2 regions of the Variovorax sp. GW531-E2 genome follow, and region 2 is predicted to be linked to the other one. Evidence: riboswitches for the same ligand, from Rfam matches in the RefSeq annotation. Region 2 holds a riboswitch; the other holds the start of a gene.
The links. Region 2 has a riboswitch for thiamine pyrophosphate ahead of AC07XP_RS07290 (purine-cytosine permease family protein). Riboswitches for the same ligand answer to the same signal wherever they lie in the genome.
Positions count from the first base shown of each region.

Region 1: another riboswitch for thiamine pyrophosphate. It lies ahead of thiC (phosphomethylpyrimidine synthase ThiC); the one in region 2 lies ahead of AC07XP_RS07290 (purine-cytosine permease family protein).

Region 1 is NZ_JBWKXQ010000025.1:64,371-75,331, reverse strand. It holds gene aceK (bifunctional isocitrate dehydrogenase kinase/phosphatase) at 1-497, shown strand, start outside; gene AC07XP_RS16390 (acetyl-CoA C-acyltransferase) at 567-1,751, shown strand; gene AC07XP_RS16385 (glutamate carboxypeptidase) at 1,843-3,090, shown strand; gene AC07XP_RS16380 (acyl-CoA dehydrogenase family protein) at 3,131-4,261, shown strand; gene AC07XP_RS16375 (metallophosphoesterase) at 4,328-4,936, shown strand; gene AC07XP_RS16370 (hypothetical protein) at 5,239-5,598, shown strand; gene AC07XP_RS16365 (DUF2513 domain-containing protein) at 5,693-6,061, opposite strand; gene AC07XP_RS16360 (DUF6998 domain-containing protein) at 6,058-6,627, opposite strand; gene AC07XP_RS16355 (hypothetical protein) at 6,807-7,064, shown strand; gene AC07XP_RS16350 (hypothetical protein) at 7,072-7,503, shown strand; gene AC07XP_RS16345 (hypothetical protein) at 7,596-8,009, opposite strand; gene AC07XP_RS16340 (YchJ family protein) at 8,177-8,608, shown strand; TPP riboswitch at 8,636-8,741, shown strand; gene thiC (phosphomethylpyrimidine synthase ThiC) at 8,835-10,718, shown strand; gene AC07XP_RS16330 (HAD family hydrolase) at 10,808-10,961, shown strand, end outside.
Region 2 is NZ_JBWKXQ010000007.1:146,628-157,588, forward strand. It holds gene AC07XP_RS07280 (FAD-dependent oxidoreductase) at 1-1,045, opposite strand, end outside; gene thiD (bifunctional hydroxymethylpyrimidine kinase/phosphomethylpyrimidine kinase) at 1,081-1,929, shown strand; gene AC07XP_RS07290 (purine-cytosine permease family protein) at 1,874-3,214, opposite strand; TPP riboswitch at 3,291-3,395, opposite strand; gene AC07XP_RS07295 (MarR family winged helix-turn-helix transcriptional regulator) at 3,506-3,961, opposite strand; gene AC07XP_RS07300 (enoyl-CoA hydratase) at 4,098-4,874, shown strand; gene AC07XP_RS07305 (adenylate/guanylate cyclase domain-containing protein) at 5,000-6,931, shown strand; gene AC07XP_RS07310 (PDR/VanB family oxidoreductase) at 6,905-7,879, opposite strand; gene AC07XP_RS07315 (Rieske 2Fe-2S domain-containing protein) at 7,885-9,111, opposite strand; gene AC07XP_RS07320 (Bug family tripartite tricarboxylate transporter substrate binding protein) at 9,108-10,139, opposite strand; gene AC07XP_RS07325 (LysR family transcriptional regulator) at 10,224-10,961, shown strand, end outside.

The DNA of each region.
Region 1 (10,961 bases), on a different contig from region 2:
CCTTCGACACGCTGGCCCACCCCGAGAGCCCGGCCCAGGCCCGGCGCGCCAAGGACCAGCTGGAGCATGCGGTCATCGAGTACGGCAACGCCATCAAGGACATGGTGGCCGCCAACATCTTCCCCGGCGACATGCTGTGGAAGAACTTCGGCGTCACGCGCGGCGGCAAGGTCGTGTTCTACGACTACGACGAAATCGAATACGTCACCGACTGCAAGTTCCGCAAGGTGCCCACGCCGCGCAACGAAGAAGACGAGATGAGCGGCGAGGTCTGGTATTCGGTCGGCCCGAAGGACGTGTTCCCCGAGACCTTCGAGCCCTTTCTGCTGGGCAACAAGGACGTGCGCGCCGCCTTCATGGCGCACCACGCCGACCTGCTCGACGCCGCCTTCTGGCAGCACCACAAGGAACGCATCCAGGCCGGCCAGATGCTCGACGTGTTCCCGTATGAAGAGTCGCAACGCTTCCAGCACGAAGGCCATGCGACGCATTTCTGACCGCCCGTTCCCGATTCCTGTTTTCGTTTTGTCTTTGATTTCACTTTCACATTCCTGAAGGAGACCTCCATGTCCGAATCCATCGTCATCGTCGGCGCCGCCCGCACCCCCATGGGTGGCTTCCAGGGCGACTTTTCGTCCCTCTCCGCGCACGACCTGGGCGGCGCGGCCATCAAGGCGGCCGTCGAGCGCGCCGGCATCGCGCCCGAGAGCGTGGGTGAAGTGCTGTTCGGCAACTGCCTCATGGCCGGCCAGGGCCAGGCCCCGGCGCGCCAGGCGGCCTACAAGGGCGGCCTGCCCGACAGCGCGGGCGCCGTCACGCTCAGCAAGATGTGCGGCTCGGCCATGAAGGCCGCGATGCTTGCGCACGACCTGCTGCTGGCCGGCACGCATGACGTCATCGTGGCGGGCGGCATGGAAAGCATGACCAACGCGCCCTACCTCATGCTCAAGGGCCGCGGCGGCTACCGCATGGGCCACGACAAGATCTACGACCACATGATGCTCGACGGCCTCGAAGACGCCTACCAGCCGGGCCGCTCCATGGGCACCTTCGGCGAAGACTGCGCCGCCAAGTACAACTTCACGCGCGAGCAGCAAGACGCCTTCGCCATCGCCAGCGTGCAGCGCGCCAAGGCCGCCACCGAATCGGGCGCCTTCAAGGACGAGATCACCCCCGTCACCGTGAAGGGCCGCGGCGGCGACACCGTGATCTCCATCGACGAAGGCCCGGGCAAGGTCAAGCTGGACAAGATCCCGACGCTCAAGCCCGCGTTCAAGAAAGAAAACGGCACCATCACCGCCGCCTCGAGCTCGTCGATCAACGACGGTGCCGCCGCGCTGGTCATGATGACCGAGTCGCACGCCAAGAAGATCGGCGCCAAGCCGCTGGCGCGCATCGTCGGCCACGCCACGCACGCGCAGCAACCCGAGTGGTTCTCCACCGCGCCGGTCGGCGCCGTGCAGAAGCTGTTCGCCAAGACCGGCTGGACCGTGAAGGACGTCGACCTGTGGGAAGTGAACGAGGCCTTCGCCGTCGTGCCCATGGCGCTCATGCACGAGCTCGACGTGTCGCACGACATCGTCAACGTGAACGGCGGCGCCTGCGCGCTGGGCCACCCCATCGGCGCCAGCGGCGCGCGCATCATGGTCACGCTGCTGCACGCACTGAAGGCGCGCGGCAAGAAGCGCGGCGTCGCCACGCTGTGCATCGGCGGCGGCGAAGGCACCGCGGTCGCGCTCGAATTGCTATAACGCCAGGAGCCGCCGGTGCCCGGGAGAGGGCGCCGGCCGGTTTTCCACCCCGGACAGTTCAAACAAAACTATGCGTAGAGCAGGAGATTTCATGCGCCCATCTATTCACCGTACCGCCGTTGCCGCCGTGCTCGCTACCGCCTTCGTGGCAGGTGGCGCCTGGGCCCAGAAGCGCGACAACGTGCTGTTCCAGGCCGCCACCGACGAGCAGCCGGCGGTGATCAAGACGCTCGAGAAGCTCGTCAACATCGAGACCGGCACCGGTGACGCCGAAGGCATGGCCGCCGCCGGCGCGTACCTCGAAGGCGAGCTGAAGAACCTCGGCTTTACCGTCACGCGCAGCAAGTCGGTCGGCCTCGTGGTCGGCGACAACATCGTCGGCAAGCTCAAGGGCCGCGGCGGCAAGAACCTGCTGCTCATGTCGCACATGGACACCGTGTACACCAAGGGCACGCTCGCCAAGGCGCCGTTCCGCATCGAAGGCGACAAGGCCTACGGCCCCGGCATCGCCGACGACAAGGGCGGTAACGCCGTCATCCTGCACACGCTCAAGCTGCTGAAAGACTACGGCGTGCGCGACTACGGCACCATCACCGTGCTGTTCAACACCGACGAGGAAAAAGGCTCCTTCGGCTCGCGCGACCTGATCCAGGAAGAAGCCAAGCTGGCCGACTACGTGCTCTCGTTCGAGCCCACCAGCGCCGGCGACGAAAAGATGTCGCTCGGCACCTCAGGCATTGCCTACGTGCAGGTCAACATCACCGGCAAGGCCTCGCACGCGGGCGCCGCGCCCGAGCTGGGCGTGAACGCATTGGTCGAGGCCTCCGACCTCGTGCTGCGCACCATGAGCATCGACGACAAGTCGAAGAACCTGCGCTTCAACTGGACCATCGCCAAGGCCGGCAACGTGTCGAACATCATCCCGGCCAGCGCCACGCTGAACGCCGACGTGCGCTATGCGCGCAACGAAGACTTCGACGCCGCCATGAAGACGCTCGAAGAAAAGGCGCAGCAGAAAAAACTGCCCGAGGCCGACGTCAAGGTGCTCGTCACGCGCGGGCGTCCGGCCTTCAACGCGGGCGAGGGCGGCAAGAAGCTCGTCGACAAGGCCGTGGTCTTCTACAAGGAAGCCGGCGGCACCGTGGGCGTCGAAGAGCGCACCGGCGGCGGCACCGACGCGGCCTACGCGGCGCTCTCGGGCAAGCCCGTGATCGAAAGCCTGGGCCTGCCCGGCTTCGGCTACCACAGCGACAAGGCCGAGTACGTCGACATCAGCGCCATTCCGCGCCGCCTGTACATGGCCGCGCGCCTGATCATGGACCTGGGCGCCGGCAAGTAAGCCTCGCACCCATCGACAAGAAAGAACTGGAGACAACGCCATGCTGCTCAGCGCAGACCAGGAAGCCATCCGCGACGCCGTGCGCGATTTTGCGCAGGCCGAGCTCTGGCCCAACGCCCCCAAGTGGGACCGCGACCACAGCTTTCCGAAGGAAGTGCACCAGGGCCTGGCCGCGCTGGGCGCCTACGGCATCTGCGTGCCCGAGGAGCATGGCGGCGCGGGCCTCGACTACCTCACGCTCGCGCTCGTGCTCGAAGAGATTGCAGCCGGCGACGGCGGCACCAGCACCGCCATCAGCGTGACCAACTGCCCCGTCAACGCCATCCTCATGCGCTACGGCAACGCGCAGCAGAAGAAGAAGTGGCTCGAGCCGCTGGCCCAGGGCCAGATGCTCGGCGCCTTCTGCCTCACCGAGCCGCAGGCCGGCAGCGATGCATCGAGCCTGCGCACCACCGCGCGCAAGGACGGCGACGGCTACGTGATCGACGGCGTGAAGCAGTTCATCACCAGCGGCAAGAACGGCCAGGTCGCCATCGTCATCGCCGTGACCGACAAGGGCGCCGGCAAGCGCGGCATGAGCGCGTTCATCGTGCCCACCGACGCACCCGGCTACAACGTCGCGCGCCTGGAAGACAAGCTCGGCCAACACAGCAGCGACACCGCGCAGATCAACTTCGACAGCTGCCGCATCCCGGCCGAGAACCTCATCGGCGCCGAAGGCGAGGGCTACAAGATCGCGCTCGGCGCGCTCGAAGGCGGACGCATCGGCATCGCCGCGCAGAGCGTGGGCATGGCCCGCAGCGCCTTCGACGTGGCCGTGGCCTACGCCAAGGAACGCCAGGCCTTCGGCGCCGCCATCTTCGACCAGCAGGCCGTGGGCTTTCGCCTGGCCGAATGCGCCACGCAGATCGAAGCCGCGCGCCAGCTCATCTGGCACGCCGCCAGCCTGCGCGACGCCGGCCGGCCCTGCCTGAAAGAAGCTGCCATGGCCAAGCTCTTCGCCAGCGAGATGGCCGAGCGCGTGTGCAGCGCCGCCATCCAGACCCTGGGCGGCTACGGCTACGTGAACGACTTTCCGCTGGAGCGCATCTACCGCGACGTGCGCGTGTGCCAGATCTACGAAGGCACGTCGGACATCCAGAAGCTGCTGATTCAACGCGCGCTGGCGTGATTGCTTGATCACGTGAGCTGACGCCGCGGCCGACCCTGGGGCTCGATCGCCGCGGCACTCGCGCTCGTGGCGCTGGCCGCCTGGAGCGTCGTCATCGAGCCGCGCTGGGTGGCCGCGCGAGTCGAGCCCTTGGGCTCGGCGCAGTGGCAGCCGCCGGCAGGTCTGAAGGTCGCCGTGGCCAGCGACTGGCACCTCAGCACGCGCTCGCTGTGGCGCGTGACCAGCGCCGACCGCGCCGCGGCCATCGTCGACCAGATCAACGCGGCGCAGCCCGACGTGATCCTGCTGCCCGGCGACTTTCTTGCGGGCTCCGGCGACGACGAAGACTTTTCCATCGAAGCCATGGCTGCCGTGCTCGGTCGCCTGAAGGCGCCGCAGGGCGTGTACGCGGTGCTCGGCAACCACGACTGGTGGCACGACGGCGAACGCACCGCCAAGGCCCTGTCCACGCAGGGCATTCGCGTGCTGGAGAACGCCGCGGTGCGCCTGCCCGGTCACGACCTCTGGGTGGTCGGCATCGGCGACGACTCCACCGGCCATTCGCAGCCCGACAAGGCCCTGGCCGGCGTGCCACCCGGCGCCGCCACGCTGGTCATGATGCACGACCCCTTCAGCTTCGCCGGCATGCCGCGCACGCAGGGGCTCGTGGTGGCGGGGCACACGCACGGTGGGTAGATCAGCGTGCCGGGCTATGGCGCACTCGTGGTGCCTGGGCGCGCGCCGCGTGAATGGGCCTATGGCTGGATCGCGCACAAGGACCACAGGCGCATGTACGTGACCAGCGGGCTTGGCGTGAGCATCTTGCCGGTGCGGTTCAACATGCGGCCTGAGTGGGTGATGTTTCGGTAGGGTGGTGCGTGGTGGTCGCGGGCGCTTGACGGGCGTCGTGGTGACCGCGAACATTGCCGTCGCCTCGTGATGAGCGGGGTCGGGATTGGCGTCCCGCTGACATCCTGCGTAGCAATCCTTGGAGGCCTATGGCCAATGCTTCAAGCGCAGTCACCGACGCCGGTTGTTCCTGTGCGTCTTCCCGTTCCGCCACTCAATTCACACCCTTCGAATGGGTGCAAGGCGAACGGCTCCCGCCTTCACTGCAAAGCCACGCGGCGTTTCTCAACGAGGCGCGCGATGTGGTGCAGGGCGCGCAGACGTTGGTTCAGTTGCTCGAATGGGATGAGGACCGGCGCGACGCCGCTTCTTCTGATGCAGATGCAGATGCAGATGCAGCTCCGCTTCTCGATGCATGCCAGCGGAGTTCGCTGCAGCGGTTTCTTGCGGTATCGCTGGGACTGCTTCATGCTCGGATTGAAGCGCAGTGCGAGGTGTTGACCGAGTAGGGGGACGACGCGGAGGCGTTCTTCTCGTTTCGGAAGACATGAGCCTGTGGCATTCTTCGAATGCCTGACGCATGAAAACTCCGCACGTGGGGGCTCATGACATAAGAGCGGTTGCTGCAAGACCCGCAAGTCCTTTGAGTGTGTCGAACGCGATTCCTACCCCGCGCTCCTTGCTAACTTCCTTGATCTTGTCCCACATTCTCTTCTCGCGGATCGTGTCGAGCAGGTCCGCTCCTGGCATCGTCAGCTCGGGGCTTTTCAAGTAGTGCCCCTCGCTGAGCGTCTGGTACTTGATGCCCTTCAAGTAGCCCATTTCTTCAAGCATCAACGCATGCCGCGCTCGATCCGCTTCCGGGTCTTCGCTGTTGTATGGCTGGAAGAAAACGAACTCGTCAGTCTGCTTCACGTTGAGCGCTTCAACTTCGAGAAGCACCGACCGCATGGTGTCCCAATCTCTTTTCATTCGAGCCGCCCTTTAAGGTACTTGCCTTCACCACCCTTCAGCTCACTTCTGTCGATGAGCTTGCCTTGAAACTGGAAATCACGATCGATGCGAACGACGAGCAACTGCTCAAAGTTTCCTTGGCTCTTGACGACGACGTGGTCGTTGGTTTTCTCGGGCGAGATGGTTTTCACCTCGACAAGCTTCCCGGCAATCGTGCCGTCAGAGCCGGGTGAGTGGGTTGCATGGCGGCGAAGCCCAAACTTGATCTCCGCATAGATTTCGCCAAGCTCGCCCCAGACTTGTAGGTATCGGCCTGTGTTTTGGAAGTGGCGCGCAGCGCAGTCAACCAAGTCTTGGAAAATCTCTATTTGCTCTGGCACGCTGAAAGGGAAGCCCTCTCTGCTCTGGAAGGGCTTGACGGAATGGGCGTCGTCTTCCGGCTCATCTTCGAGTTGATCGTTGATCCACTCCTTGTCGATGTACTTCCACTCCCAAGGCGCGACGCCACAGGCAGCAGCGTCGGCTATGTCTTCTGCGCTGTAGCCGCGCTCGTTCATCTCGTAAAGAAATTCCCAGTCACTCATGTGTTTCCTCCATCCTCGATTGCTAGATGATCCGGGCAAGCTCCATCTGTTCTTAGAACGGCGCGTATGTCGCCAAGGAAAAATTGTAGGTATTGCTGAAAGCAGAGGAGCCTCCACCTAGCCAGATTCGGGACATTTGTCCCTTGGCGCATCCCTGCTGATCGTGCATTCTGCGCAGCATGACGTCGATCGAGCACATCATTACTCGCGCTATTAGCCCCTCCAGTGTGCGGCCGAATGGGCGGCTCACGTCCCCTCGAAGCTACGGCGTGTATCGCATCCCCACTTCGGCCGACTCCAAAAGCAGCTTTCGGTTCGGAAACCACCCGGTCCGCCAGCGGGAGCTCGAGCGCGAATTTGGCTCCTGCAAGCTCGAATACCTGTTTGCCGAACGCGCCGATGCCAAGGCCGTCGCACAGCATCAGGCAGGGGAATGATCCACTGTTGCCCCTTGTGGTCGGGGCACACGCATCAGTAGCCGCGGTTCATGAGGATCTGCTGGATCTCATCCACTGCGTGCGCCTGTTGTTTGGCCGACTTTCGCTGTTGTGCACCGAGCTTAGGGTGTTCGCGAACCAGGAGTTCGTGACGAAGGACCGCAACTGGCCGTTAGGCGCCAAAGTGGCTCTTCGCATAGGTCCAGGCCTGAGCGCCTTGCAATCTTGCTTGGGCATCAGTCAGCTTGAAAAGGAGCGGCTCAAAAATCCGCCGCGGACGGCCGTCGAAGTGATCGACAAGGAGCCCGGCCACTTGGTGGTTGGCCTCGTTGAGCTGCCGAGTCCCTTCGATATTGTTGTCGTAGCAAAGTACCCGTTGACCGATCGTCAGACCGTGCGCAAGCAGCGCCATGAAACGGGCGAAGTCACCGTCGGATAGGGCCGCAATCCAGAGCGACTCTGAGCTATATGCTGAGTTCATTTGATTGGGCATTGCAAGGTCTGATCGAGGCCGGCTGCGGTCAGAAGAACCTATTGCGCGTGAACTCTGAATCCCAAGTAGAGAAAAAACGCCACAACCGCCCCGACGATGGCAAGCCCAACCGACCACGGAATGTCCATGTCACTGCTGCGCTCGCGACGCGAGACGCCATCCATACGGGTCAGCATCGTGCGTCGCTGGTCCGGCGTGTTGATGAGGAGCTTGACGACGCCTGCAATGCCGCAAAGGGCAACAGCGCCCCCGATGATCATCCATCCCCACACTTCCATATTGAACGTGGTGGGAAATGCACCATCGGCGCTTGCGACAAAGGGGTCGCGTCCCCTTCGCGTGACAACGATTTGTCCGGCGCGCCATGCGTTGAATCCGTGCAGAAAGGCAAAGACGCCCAAGGAGAGGGTCGCAGCGAGCAGGAAGAACAGCTTGAGGAATCGCAAAAGCATGCTTTGGTGTTCAGCTTGAAGGAACGAAACGCCGGACGACTTTAGCGGCACAAGCCATTGGCGCAAGAGGCCCCGGCGCCTCTAGCCCTGGCAGATCCTCGCAAAGCGGGCATGCCCGGAAGCCCCCTTCAGCCCCCGCCGCGCCAAGTGTTCCAATAGAGCCCTTCATGAGCGCCACCGACCCCACTCCCGGCCCCTGCCCCTGCGGCCGCACCGACCGTCGCGACAAGCCCATTGGCTACGCCCTGTGCTGTGGGCGCTACCTCGACGATTTCGAGAACACGCCGGCGCCCGACGCCGAATCGCTGATGCGTTCGCGCTATTCGGCCTTCGTGCTGGCGCGTGCCGACTACCTGCTCGCCACCTGGCATGCGTCGAAGCGGCCGGCGTCGGTCGAGTTCGAGCCGGGCGTGAAATGGCTGGGGCTGGACATTCGCTCGCGCTCGGTGCTCGACGCCGACCACGCCGAGGTCGAGTTCGTCGCCCGCCAGCGAGGCGCGACGGGCGTGGCGTTCCGCCTGCACGAGCGCAGCCGCTTCGTGCGCGAGGACGAGCGCTGGTATTACGTCGACGGCGACCTGCACCAGCCCCCGGGTTGACGGCGGCGGGCTTCGGCCCGCACAATCGGCCCCGCTCCGGGGTGCACGCATGTGGCGTGCTGAGATGGCAAAGCTGCCGACCCGCGAACTTGATCCGGGTCATACCGGCGTAAGAAGAGCTGCACTCCCTGACTTCGGTCCGTCACTCCCTTTTCTGGTGGCGGGCCTCCCGAGGTCCACTGAGCGATTGCGGAGCACCCTTTCCCTCAACAAGGAGTGCCTCCCGATGAATGCCCCCGACAAATTCACCTCGCTGCTGTCGCTGACGCGCGAACCCTTTCCCGCCTCGCACAAGTGCGTCATTCCGGGCAGCCGGCCCGACCTGTTCGTGCCCGTGCGCGACGTGGCGCTGACCAACGGTGAAACCGTCTCCCTGTACGACACCTCGGGCCCCTACACCGACCCGAAGGTCGAGATCGACGTGCGCCGCGGCCTGCCCGACGTGCGCAGCGCCTGGGTCATCGAGCGCGGCGACACCGAAAGCTACGAAGGCCGCACGCACCACGCGCTGGACGACGGCGCCAAGAACGAAGACCGCGACGCGCAGCGCCTGGCCGAGCTGCGCGCCGGTGCCTCGGCGCTGCAGCGCACGCCGCGCCGCGCGAAGTCGGGCGCCAACGTCACGCAGATGCACTACGCGCGCCGCGGCATCGTCACGCCCGAGATGGAGTACGTGGCCCTGCGCGAGAACGGCAAGCGCGAGTGGATGGCCGAGTACCTGGCCAACGAGGAGCGCGCCAAGCGCGTGGCGGGCAACCCGATGGGCGCGAGCATTCCGCGCATCATCACGCCCGAGTTCGTGCGCGACGAGGTGGCCCGCGGCCGCGCGATCATTCCCGCGAACATCAACCACCCCGAGGTCGAGCCGATGGCCATCGGGCGCAACTTCAAGGTGAAGATCAACGCCAACATCGGCAACTCGGCCGTCACCTCGAGCATCGAGGAAGAGGTCGAGAAGCTGGTGTGGGCCATCCGCTGGGGCGCCGACAACGTCATGGACCTGTCGACCGGCAAGAACATCCACACCACGCGCGACTGGATCGTGCGCAACTCGCCGGTGCCCATCGGCACGGTGCCGATCTACCAGGCGCTCGAAAAGGTGGGCGGCGTGGCCGAAGACCTCACCTGGGAAATCTACCGCGACACGCTCATCGAGCAGGCGGAGCAGGGCGTCGACTACTTCACCATCCACGCGGGCCTGCGCCTGCCGTTCATCCACCTCACGGCCGACCGCATGACGGGCATCGTGTCGCGCGGCGGCTCGATCATGGCCAAGTGGTGCATCGCGCACCACAAGGAGAGCTTCCTCTACACGCACTTCGAGGACATCTGCGACATCATGAAGGCCTACGACGTGAGCTTCTCGCTCGGCGACGGCCTGCGTCCCGGCAGCGGTGCGGATGCGAACGACGAGGCCCAGTTCGCCGAGCTGCGCACGCTGGGCGAGCTCACGCAGATCGCCTGGAGGCACGACGTGCAGACCATGATCGAAGGCCCGGGCCACGTGCCGATGCACATGATCCAGGCCAACATGGACGAGCAGATCAAGCACTGCCACGAAGCGCCGTTCTACACGCTCGGCCCGCTGACCATCGACATCGCACCGGGCTACGACCACATCTCCAGCGCCATCGGCGCCGCGATGATCGGCTGGGCCGGCACGGCCATGCTCTGCTACGTGACGCCCAAGGAGCACCTGGGCCTGCCCGACCGCGACGACGTGAAGCAGGGGATCATTGCCTACAAGATCGCCGCGCACGCGGCCGACGTGGCCAAGGGCCACCCGGGCGCGCGCTCGCGCGACGACGCGCTGAGCAAGGCGCGCTTCGAGTTCCGTTGGCAAGACCAGTTCAACCTGGGCCTGGACCCCGACACGGCGCGCGAATTCCACGACGAGACGCTGCCGAAAGATTCGAGCAAGGTGGCGCATTTCTGCTCGATGTGCGGCCCCAAGTTCTGCTCGATGAAGATCACGCAGGAGGTGCGTGAGTACGCGGCCAAGAAGGGCGTGGCCGAGGCGGCTGCCATGGCCGAGGGCATGGAAGAGAAGTCGAAAGAATTCATGGCCGGCGGCGGCGAGATCTACATCCCCATCCGCCCCGTCGCCTGAGGCCGTGAATGACCCGATAGCCTGAGTCTGCCCGTGCGGAAAGGGGGCGTTGCTACCATGGGGCCAGACCTCTGAACTCCAGCCTCGCAATGACCCCTTTCCCCTTTTCCGCCGTTCTCTTCGATTGCGACGGCGTGCTCGTCGATTCCGAACCCATCACCAACCGCGTGCTTGCCGACATGCTCGGCGAGCTCGGCTGGCAGCTCACGGCCGAGGAATCGATGAACATCTTCACCGGCAAGG
Region 2 (10,961 bases):
GTTCCATCGCCGCGTCGAGCAGGGCGGGCGCGATCATGAAGCCGTGGCGGTACAGGCCGTTGATCTGCAGCACGCGCGGCTGCGGCTGGCGAATGGCGGGAAGGTTGTCGGGCAGCGTGGGCCGGCATTGCGTCGCGATCTCGACGATGCGCGCCTCGGCAAAGCCGCTGTGCACTGCGTAGGCCGCGCTCAGCAGCTCGAGCGTGGAGCGCACGCTGGCGGGCGACAGGTCGTCCGACTCGATCTCGGTCGCGCCGATCACGAACAGGTGATCGGGCTTGGGCGCGATGTACAGCGGATAGCGCGGATGCACGAGGCGCGTGGGGCGCTGCAGCGTGACCTCGGGCGCATGCACGCGGATCACCTCGCCGCGCACACCGCGCAGTGCGTTCCATTGCGGCTTGGCGCCGAGGCCTCGGCAGTCGATCACCCAGTCGGGCTGGCCCGCCGTGCCGGGCGAAAAGTCGGAGGGCGCACGCGGCGATTGCCAGTGCAGAGTCACGCGCGCATCGGCTTCCAGAGTGGCGCGCAGCGACGCCAGCAGCGCACGGTTGTCGAGCTGGCCTTCGCCCGGCAGGTACAGGCCGCAGGCGAAGCGCGTGCCCAGCGAGGGCTCCAGCGCGGCGATGGCGGCGGGCGTGTCGAGTGCCTGCATCGGCGCCAGCTCGGGCACCTGCGCGCCGGTGCGCGCCAGCACGCCCGCGAGCCGCGTAGCCTCGGCGGCGTCCTGCCGATGCCACAGCACCAGCGTGCCTTCGCGCTGGAAGAACACGGGCTGCGCCAGCGGCGCCAGCAGCTCGGGCCAGCGCGACAGCGCGTGCTGGCCCATGCGCACGACCGACACCGGCGCCACGGCCGATTCGGCCAGCGGCGCGAGCATGGCGGCGGCGACGCGTGCGGCTGCGCCTTCGGCGTCGGGGCTGCCGGCTTCGTACAGGTCGATGCGGCAGCCGGCGCGCGCCAGCTCGACCGCGAGCAGCCGGCCCATCAGGCCCGCGCCGAGGATCGCCGCCGAGCCGAAAGGCAGGGGATGCGGTGCGCTCATGCGGCACCTCCGTCGGCTCGCCGATAATTTTCGACATGACCCAAGCACCCACCCAGCGCTACGCACGCGTGCTCTCCATCGCCGGCTCGGACAGCGGCGGCGGCGCCGGCATCCAGGCCGACCTCAAGACCTTCGCGGCCCTCGGCTGCTACGGCATGACGGCCATCACCGCGCTCACCGCGCAGAACACGGTGGGCGTCTCGGGCATCCACGGCGTGCCGCCCGACTTCCTCAAGGCGCAGATCCAGGCCGTGGTGGAAGACATCGGCGTCGACGCCGTCAAGCTCGGCATGCTGCACGCGCCCGAGGTGGTCGAGGTGGTGGCCTGGGCCATCGACCGCTACCAGCTGAAGAACGTGGTGCTCGACCCCGTGATGATCGCCACCAGCGGCGACCGCCTGATCGCGGCCGAGACCGTGCAGGTGCTGGTGCGCGAGCTGTTCCCGCGTGCCGTGGTGGTCACGCCCAACCTCGACGAAGCCGCCTTGCTGGTCGGCCACGCCATCGGCGGCATCGACGCGCTCGACGGCGCGGCCGACGAACTGCTCGCGCTCGGTGCCAAGGCCGTGCTGCTCAAGGGCGGCCACCTGCCGGGCGACGAGGTGGTCGACGTGCTGCTGGAGCGCAGCGGCGCGCGCAAGCGACTCGCGTCGCAACGCATCGCCAGCCGCAACCTGCACGGCACCGGCTGCACGCTCTCGTCGGCCATCGCCGCGCATCTGGCACTGGGCCTGGCGCTGCCCGACGCGGTCGAGCGCGCACGCGCGTACATCCTCGGCGCGATGCGCGCCGGTGCGGATGTGTTGGTCGGCGCGGGCCACGGTCCGCTCAACCACGGCTTTGCGCCAGTGCCGACCCACCGCGTGCCGCTGTCGGGCGGCTGAGCCAGGCCAGCACGAAGGTCGCCGCCAGCGTCGGCAACGCCGAGCCGAACTGCGGCGCCCATTTGGCGAGCGCGTGGTAGGCCGCGATGCCCGCGAGCCAGATCAGCGCCGCGCCCCAGTCGATGGTGCGCGTGCCGCTGGCCGACACGGCGTGGCCGCTGCCGAGCCGCCCGAGGATCACGCCGTACAGCGGCACGAACACCGAGCTCAGCAGCAGCAGGAAAGGTTCGAGCGTGTGCATCGGCAGCACCAGCGCGAGGCCGATGCACAGCACCGCCAGCAGCAGGCCCCAGCGCTTCACGCTCCAGCGCGGCAGCAGGCTGTGCGTGGACACCGAGCCCGAGTACACGTCGCCATAGGCGTTGTCGAGTTCGTCGATGAGGATCAGGCCCAGCGCCACCAGGCCGCCCTGCGCCAGCAGCAGCGCCATGACCAGGCTGGTGCCCGGTTCGGCCACGCTCACCACCATCACGCCCAGCGCATAGCACCAGATGTTGGCGAGCGCGTAGCCGATCCAGGTGCCGCTGAACGCGCTGCCCAGGCCGCCCCCCGCGCTGCGCTTGCCGTGGCGCGCGTAGTCGGCCACCAGCGGCAGCCACGACACCGGCATCGCGATCACGAGGTCGAGCGCGCTGAACATGCCCATGCTGCCGTTGCCCGGCCGTGCCCAGAAGGCGTCCAGGCCCTTGGCGTGCAACTGCGTGGCGAACTGCCAGCTGAGCCACAGCAGCGACAGCACCACCAGCGGCAGGCCGAAGCGGCTCACGAAGCGGCGCACCAGCTTCACCATCGAGCCCGCGAGCAGCGCCAGCAGCACCGCGCCCCACAACAGGGTGGTCAGCACGCCGCCCCAGGCCGTGCCCAGCGCGGCGCCGAAGGCCTGCTGCCCGATGGCCTGTGTGCCCTCGCGCATGATCACGAGTTCGAAGGTGGTCCAGCCCACCAGCTGCACGATGTTGAGCAGCACCGGCAGCCGCGCGAAGGCGCTGCCGTAGGTGGCGTGCATCAGTCCGGCGCTGGCCAGCCCGGTTTCGCAGCCCAGCCGCGCCGTCCAGGCCAGCAGCCCGGCGCCGAGCAGCGAGCCCAGCACGATCGCCAGCGTCGCGTCGCGCGTGCCCACGGCCGGCACCAGGTAGGCGCCGATCTGCATTACCAGCAGCCCGACGCCGAGGCTGAACCACAGCGAGGCGTGGTCGTGCCAGCCGAAGACGCGCCGGGCGGCGGGCAGGGGCGTGAGCGCTTCGTTGCCGGACGAAGCGGAACTGTCGTTGTCGTTGTGTGCCATCCGTTTGCTCCAGTGCAAAAGGTTTGGCAGGTGGGCGAGGCTCCAGTGGCGTGGCCGTCGCGCGAGACAACGCGACAGGCCACCGGACCAGCTTCCCTGCGCGAGGATTACCTCAGTCAGGTTCAAAGGGACTTTCTCAGCCACACCGGTCGAAACCGGTGCAGCACCCCTAGCGAAATGTCATTTTAGGCGCGTGTGTCGCAGACGCACCGAAAAGTTCCTGCGCACGGAAGAATCCGGCCACAGCGGGCCTTGCACCCGCCGCACCGATGGCGTGCCGGGGCCGAGGGCCTATTCCTCGTGCTTTCCCGCGCCTTCGGCGGAAAAATTCTCGACCACCGATTCGAGCCACCGGCCGACGATTGCCATCTCTTCGTCGCTGAAACCCTGGGTCAGCCGTGCGTTCAACGCGCCGAGCCCGGCCTTTGCACGCTGTCCCGCAAGCCGTCCTTCCTCGGTCTGGTACAGGCGGAATGCGCGCCCGTCGTTCGGGTCTTGCGCGCGGGTCAGGTAGCCGGCCTTTTCGAGCCGGGCGGCAAGGCCGGACATGGCCGGGGCACCGATGTTCAGTGCCTGCGCGACTTCTCCCGTCAGGGCGCCATCGTTGGCCGACAGGAAAAACATCGTGCCGGCCTGGGCTGCCGACAGCGCGGGCAGGGCGTCGCCGCGGGTTTCTTTCCAGCGCTGCACCGCCCGCTGGGCGACGTTCAGAAGAAACACCAGCCTGTATTTTTTTTGAGCTTTCATCGGATTCCTGTGGCCTGGGCGAAGGCGCGGCAGGTTACATCTTATCCGTATTTATTTCGCACGCGAAGCATATACTTCGCGTGCGAATTAAATGCCATCCCTCTCGCACGGTGCGAGAGGGCAACCAGGAGAACCTATGACCGAATACGTGACCGTCGAATCCACCCAGGGTGTCCTGACCCTCACGCTGGCCAGGCCGGAGAAGATGAACGCACTGACCAATGCCATGTATGGCCGTCTGGCCGATGCCATCGCAGGCGCCGAGAGCGACCCGTCCGTCCGGGCCATCGTGATGCGAGGCGAAGGTGGCATGTTCACCTCGGGCAACGACCTGGGCGAATTTGCTGCCGTGGCTGCCGGGAAGGCCGGCAACGAAGAGCGCCATGTCGCCCGCTTCCTGCGTGCGTTGGCGAGTTCAACGCGCCCGGTGATTGCGGCGGTCAACGGACGCGCAGTCGGCGTGGGGACCACCTTGCTGTTGCACTGCGACTTCGTCGTGCTGGCTGAGGATGCGCTGCTGTCCACGCCGTTCGTCAACCTGGCGCTGGTTCCCGAAGCGGCGTCGAGCCTGCTGCTGCCTGCCCGCATCGGCCACGTTCGTGCCTACGAGATGTTTGCGCTGGGCCTGCCGGTGTCCGCTGCACAGGCCTTGGCCTGGGGCATCGCGAACCGGGTCGTTCCTGTGTCGGACCTGCACGGCGAGGCGCAGAAGGTTGCCGAGCTGCTCGCCAGCCGTGCCGCGGGCTCGTTGAAGCTGACGAAGGGCCTGATGAAGCAGGGCGCGGCCGTTGCAGCCCAGATGGACCTCGAAGGCGCGCAGTTCGTGGAGCGCCTCCAGAGTCCCGAAGCGCGCGAAGCCTTCACGGCGTTCGCCGAGAAGCGGGCCCCTGACTTCTCAAAGACTGCGGCGTAACGGCAAGCGGGCCGGTCATCGTCCAGATGTCGACCGACCCGTGATGCGCCGGTCCGCGGGCCCACGGCCCGGGTGAGAATCTCCGCCACGAGGGCGCCTTCGAATGCCCTGGAGGCTCCCCGCACATGACAGACGACCGCAAGCACCCGGAACCACCGGCCTCATCGCCCGCACCCCACGCGCGGCTGCGGCGCTTCCGGGTCGACGTCGGCACGATCATCTGCGCGGTCGCGCTGCTGCAGTCGCTGCTGCTGGTGGCCTTCGGCTACTGGGGGGCGGAGAAGCTGGTGTCGAAGGTGGGCGAGTCGGCGCACAAGGTCAACCACGACCGGGTCGAGGACAACATCCTCGCCTTCCTGGCCAAGACCGAGGGCCTGGTGCGCGCCATCGCCCACACGCCCGACCTGCACCCGGCGGGCCACGATGGCGAGCAGACTGCCGAGCTGCTCTGGGCCGCGCTGGAACAGACACCCGAAATCGACAGCATCGGCGTGGGCAGCGACGACGGCCATTTCTTGATGGCCATGCGCCACCCCGTGTCGGTGGTGCGGCAGGTGCTGCGCGAAGGTCGCACCACCACCGAGACCTGGGAGTACAAGTCGCCGCCCGACAGCGACGACGACGAAGACCCGCGGCGGCGCTACGAGACCACGCGCATCGAGGCCTTCCGCAGCGAAGACGACCCGGTGCACCAGGACTGGTTCACGCAGGCCGAGAAGGCGCAGCGCGCCGTGTGGACCGCGCCCTTCGTGCTGCCCTCGATGAAGGAACTGGGCGTGAGCCACGCGCGGCCGAGCCGGCGGCAGGACGAGGAGGGCGTCACGCAGACGATGGTGGCGGTCGCCAGCGTGTCGCTGGGGCATCTCTCGAACCTCGTGCGCCTGTTCGGTGGCACGGGCCACGGCCACAGTGCCTTGCTGAGCGCCGACCACCACGTGATCGCACGCAGCGATCACCCGCATTCCGTGCGCGTGCTCGAAGACCCGGACGAGGGCGTGCTCGGTGCGCTGCACACCCACATGCTGGCCAACGGCAGCCGCGGCTGGACCGAGGACATGGCCTTTGCCCTCGTGCACGAGGGCATGCACTACCAGGTGCAGACCTCGCGCATTCCCGCCACCGACTGGCATCTGGTGAGCTGGGAGCCCGAAGAGGCGCTGCTGGGTGCACTGCATCGCAACGTGCTGTGGTCGCTGCTGCTGGTGCTGGCATTCCTGGCGATCGCGCTCTTCATTTCGCTGCGCCTGTCGAAGCTGGTGACCGCGCCAATCGAGAACCTCTCGCGCACGGCGCGGCGCATCGGGCGGCTCGAGCTCGACGACCTGCCGCGCGAGTCGAGCCGCGTGCTCGAGATCCAGCACCTGAACCAGGCGCTGGACGATTCCGCGCGCAGCCTGCAGGCCTTTCGCAAGTTCGTGCCGGTGGACGTGATCCGCCAGCTCATCGCCGAAGGGCACGCACTCGAACCCAACGGGTCGCCGCGTCGCATCACCGCGATGTTCACCGACGTGGAAGGATTCACGGCCATCGCGGAATCGATGCCGGCCGATCTGCTGATGCGGCAGCTGACCGACTACTTCAACCTCGCCACCCGCGTGTTCGCGCGCCACGGCGGCGTGATCGACAAGTTCATGGGCGACGGCATCATGGTGCTGTGGGGCGCGCCCACCGACCTGCCCGACGCGGAGTACCGCGCCTGCGCGGCCTCGCTCGAACTGCACGCCGAGATGACCGAGCTCAACCGCCGCTGGCAGGCCGAGGGCCTGCAGCCTTTTCGCACGCGCATCGGCATGCACACCGGCGTCGTGATCGCCGGGGTGCTCGGCTCGAGCGACCGGCTGTCGTACACCGCGCTGGGCGACGTGATCAACGCGGCCAGCCGCATCGAGGGCACCAACAAGCAGCTGGGCACGCGCACGCTGATGTCCGAGGCGACCTTCGAAGGGCTGGGCGGGCGCCTGGCCACGCGGCGCATCGAGGAGCAGGTCGAGCTGCGCGGGCGGCAGACGCAGATGGTGCTCTACGAGCTGCTAGAGGTCGAGCACCAACCTCGGTGAGCGGGCCCGCGAGCAGCAGGGCAGGAAGCAGTCGTTGGCCGCCTGCTCGGCCGGCGTCAGGTAGAGGTCGTGGTGCGCGACCTCGCCCGCGAGCACACGCGTGAGGCAGGTGCCGCAGACGCCCTGCGCGCACGAGACCGGGATCTCGATGCCTTCGGCGGCGAGCGCGTCCAGCACCGTCATCGTCGTGGGGATGTGGACGACGCGGCGCGAGCGGTGCAGTTCGACCTCGAAGCTGCCCTGTCCATCGGCTGGCGGTGCGGCGCCCGAGAACGACTCGAAGTGCACCTGCGTGTCCGCCCAATGCAGGGCGCGTGCGGTCGTGCGCACGGCCTCGAGAAAGCCCGAGGGGCCGCAGACATAGACGTGTCGGCCCGGAGTCGGACAGCCGAGGGTCGCCGCGAGGTCGATGTGCTGTGCGGGCGGGCCGTCGTCGTGGTGAAAGAACACCTTGTCTGTGAACGTGCTGTCTTCGAGCCGCCGCCGGTAGGGCGCGCGCGCCGCCGAGCGGCTGCAGCAGTGCAGCGCGAAGTCGGCCCCCAGCGCGGCCAGCCGCTGCGCCATCGACAGCAGCGGCGTCACGCCGATGCCGCCGGCCAGCAGCAGGCTGTGCGTTGCGCTTTCGTCGAGCGCGAAGAGGTTGCGAGGCGGGCTGATCTGCAACACCGAGCCCTCATGGACGGCGTCGTGCATCGCCCGCGAGCCGCCGCGCGAGGCGGCGTCGCGCAGCACGCCGATTTCGTAGTGCCCCTCGTCGCCAGGGGCCGATGCGTTGCACAGCGAATACTGGCGCACGAGCCCGCCGGGCAGTGCGACGTCGATGTGCGCGCCCGCCGTGAAGGCCGGCAAGCGCTCGCCATCGACGGGTACCAGCCTGAAGCCGGCCACGCCTTCGGCCTCGACCGTCTTGCGCGCCACCCGCACCGCGATGCCTGCACCGCTCGACACGCCATTCATTCCTTGGGCATGAGGAAGTTGCCGGCCTCGAACTGCACGGGCGGGGCCGCGGGGTCGAAGCTCACGCCGGCCGGGTCGCGGCCTTCGCGTAGCGCGTCGAGCTGGCGTTGCAGCAGTCGGCGCAGCATCACGATGCCGCGGTCGGACGAGGCCAGGTGCTCTTCCGAATGCGCCGTGATGGCGCCCTGGCTCACCTGCGCCTCGTAGTCGCCGGGGAAGGCGCGGTGCTCGGCCTCGCTCAACTCTTCCCACAGCTTGCCGTTCAGGCGCGAGCGCACGCGGGCAAGGTCGCCGGGGTTTTTCACCCGGCCGACGGTGTAGATGCGAAAGCTGTGGTCGTCGATCGGCAGCACCCAGCCGATCGACTCGACGCGCCCGTAGGCGGCCACGCGCGGGTTGGGCACCACGCGCAGCGTCGGCAGCACGGGGCCGGCCACGCGGCGGAAGGTGCTGCCGTCCTCGAGCGTGCGGATCGAGGTGATCGTCACTCCGGTCTCGGTGCTCTCGAAGCTCACGTCGGGCATCTGACCCATGAGCGCCACGAACTGCGTGCCGCTGAAGCTGCCGTGCAGCACGGGCACGTGGAAGGGGTCGGCCACGTTCTCGTAGTGCTGTAGCCAGTTACACGGAATGACCTGCGGCCCGCCGCCGCCGATGCTGTTGCCGTCGGCTTCCAGGGTCTCGCCGTCGTCCATGGTTTCGAGGCAGTCGTAGCGTGGCAGCACGGGCTTCTTCTCGGCCGGGCCAAGGTACGCCCAGACCAGGCCGTATTGCTCCTGCACCGGGTACCAGGGCTGGCGCACGCGGCCGCGGCTGCGCGCACCGCCATCGGGTTCGCAGGGCTGGTCGACGCAGTGGCCCTGCACGTCGAACATCCAGCCGTGGTAGCAGCAGCGGATGCCTTCTTCTTCCACGCGCCCGTAGTACAGCGAGGCCCCGCGGTGGGCGCAGCGCCAGTGCACGAGGCCCGCGCGGCCTTTCTTGTCGCGGAACAGGATGAGGTCTTCGCCCAGCACGCGCACCTGGCGCGGCGTGTCGGTGGCGTCGGCGGCCAGGCCGATGGGGTGCCAGTAGCGGCGCAGCAGCTCGCCCATGGGCGTGCCCGCGCCGACCTCGGTCAGCTCGGGTTTGTGGCTCGGCGCCTTGCGGCCGTAGGCGGTACCGGTGTCGAAGGCGATGGGTTGCCACTCGGACGTGGCGGAAGGGGGGGCGACGGCGCTCATTCGGGGGTGACTCCTGCGGCCTTGATCAGGTCCGCCACGCGGGGAAAGTCGGCCTTGTAGCCGGCACGGAATTCGGCGGGCGTGCTGCCCAGCGGCTCGAAGCCGTAGCCGGCCAGCCGCTCCTGGATGTCGGGCAGCTTCGTGATCTCGCGCAGCGCGAGCGACCATTCGTCGAGCACGGGCTGCGGCGTGCGGGCGGGCGCGTACACACCGATCCAGCTGTCGAGGTCGAAGCCTGCAAAGCCCTGTTCGGTGAAGGTCGGCACGTTGGGCATCGAGCGCACGCGCTGGCGGCCCGTGATGCCCAGCACCTTGATGCGCCCGGCCTGTGCGAGGCCGCGTGCGGTCGCAGGGTTGGCCCAGGCCACGCCCAGCGCTTCGCCGAACATGTCGTTGTGCGCGGCGGCCTCGGCCTTGTAGGGCACGTGCACGAGGTCGATGTGGTTCTGGCGCGCCAGCAGTTCGCCGAACAGGTGCGCGTTGGAGCCGTTGCCCCAGGTGCCGTACGAAACGCCGGGATGCGCCTTGGCGTAGGCCACGAACTCGCGCACGGTGGAGAAGGGCGCCGAGGCGCGGGCGATCAGCATCGGGCCGCCCGTGGCCAGTTGCGACAGCGGCTCGAAGTCTTTCACCGGGTCGTAGGGCAGCTTGGGTTGCAGCACCACGTTGTTGATGTGCGTGAGCGGCAGCGTGAGCAGCACGGTGTAGCCGTCGGGCGCGGCCTTGGCGACGGCATCGGCCGCGATGGTGCCGCTGGCGCCGGGGCGGGCCTCGACGATCACCGGCTGGTTCCAGCGCGCCTTGAGCTTCTCGGCATAGACGCGGGCGATGGCGTCCATCGGTCCGCCGGGCGAGCCGAAGGGCACGATGCGCACCACGCGGTTGGGAAAGGGCGCGGGCTGTGCGAAGGCGGGGCCGGCGGCGAGGGCCGCGAAGCCGGCACCGAGCACACCGAGTGCATGGCGGCGCGTGGTGCACGTCTTGTCCGCCGCATGTGCTTCGGGCGGCGAGGGTCTGAACCGATTCATCGTGTCTCCAGTCGTGTTGTACTTGTGCGCTGGACGATACGGACAGCCTGCCCCGCGGGCAATTCGAAGCTTTGAATATGAGATATGGCCCAACGTGATATCCGCAGCCTCGACGTCGGCATGCTGCGGACCTTCGATGCCCTGATGCGCGAACGCAGCGTGTCGCGCGCGGCGACCCGGCTCTTCCTGAGCCAGCCGGCGGTGAGTGCCTCGCTCAACCGGCTGCGCGACACCTTCAACGATCCGCTGTTCACGCGCACGGCCCACGGCGTGGAGCCCACCGCGCGCGCCCATGCGCTGGCCGGCCAGGTCGAGCGCGTGCTGGCCGACCTGTCGGCGATGCTGGAGCCCGGCGAGGGCTTCGAGCCGGCGTCGTCGCAGCGCATCTTTCGCATCTCGGGCAGCGACTACGCCAGCCACCTGCTGTTGCCCACGCTCGCCAACGAACTCGCGGCCTGCGGCTCGCGCATCCGCCTGCACTGGGAGACCAGCTCGTTCCTCACGCTCACCGAGCGCCTGCGCAAGGGCGACTTCGACGTGGCCGTGCTGCCGCGCCTGCAGCCGCCGAGCGATTGCGAATCGGCGCTGCTGTACGAAGACCGCTACGTGGTCGCGGTGCGCCGCGGCCATCCGACATTGGGCGCGGCGGCCACGCTCGACGCGTTCTGCGAGGCAGCGCACGTGTTCCTGGGCTACGGCAGCTCGGCGCTGGACGACCTCATCGACCAGGTGCTGGCGCGGCAGGGGCGCACGCGCAGCATGCGCGTGGCGATGACCAGCTTCGGCCAGATCGTCGACCTGCTGGCGCAGACCGACCATGTG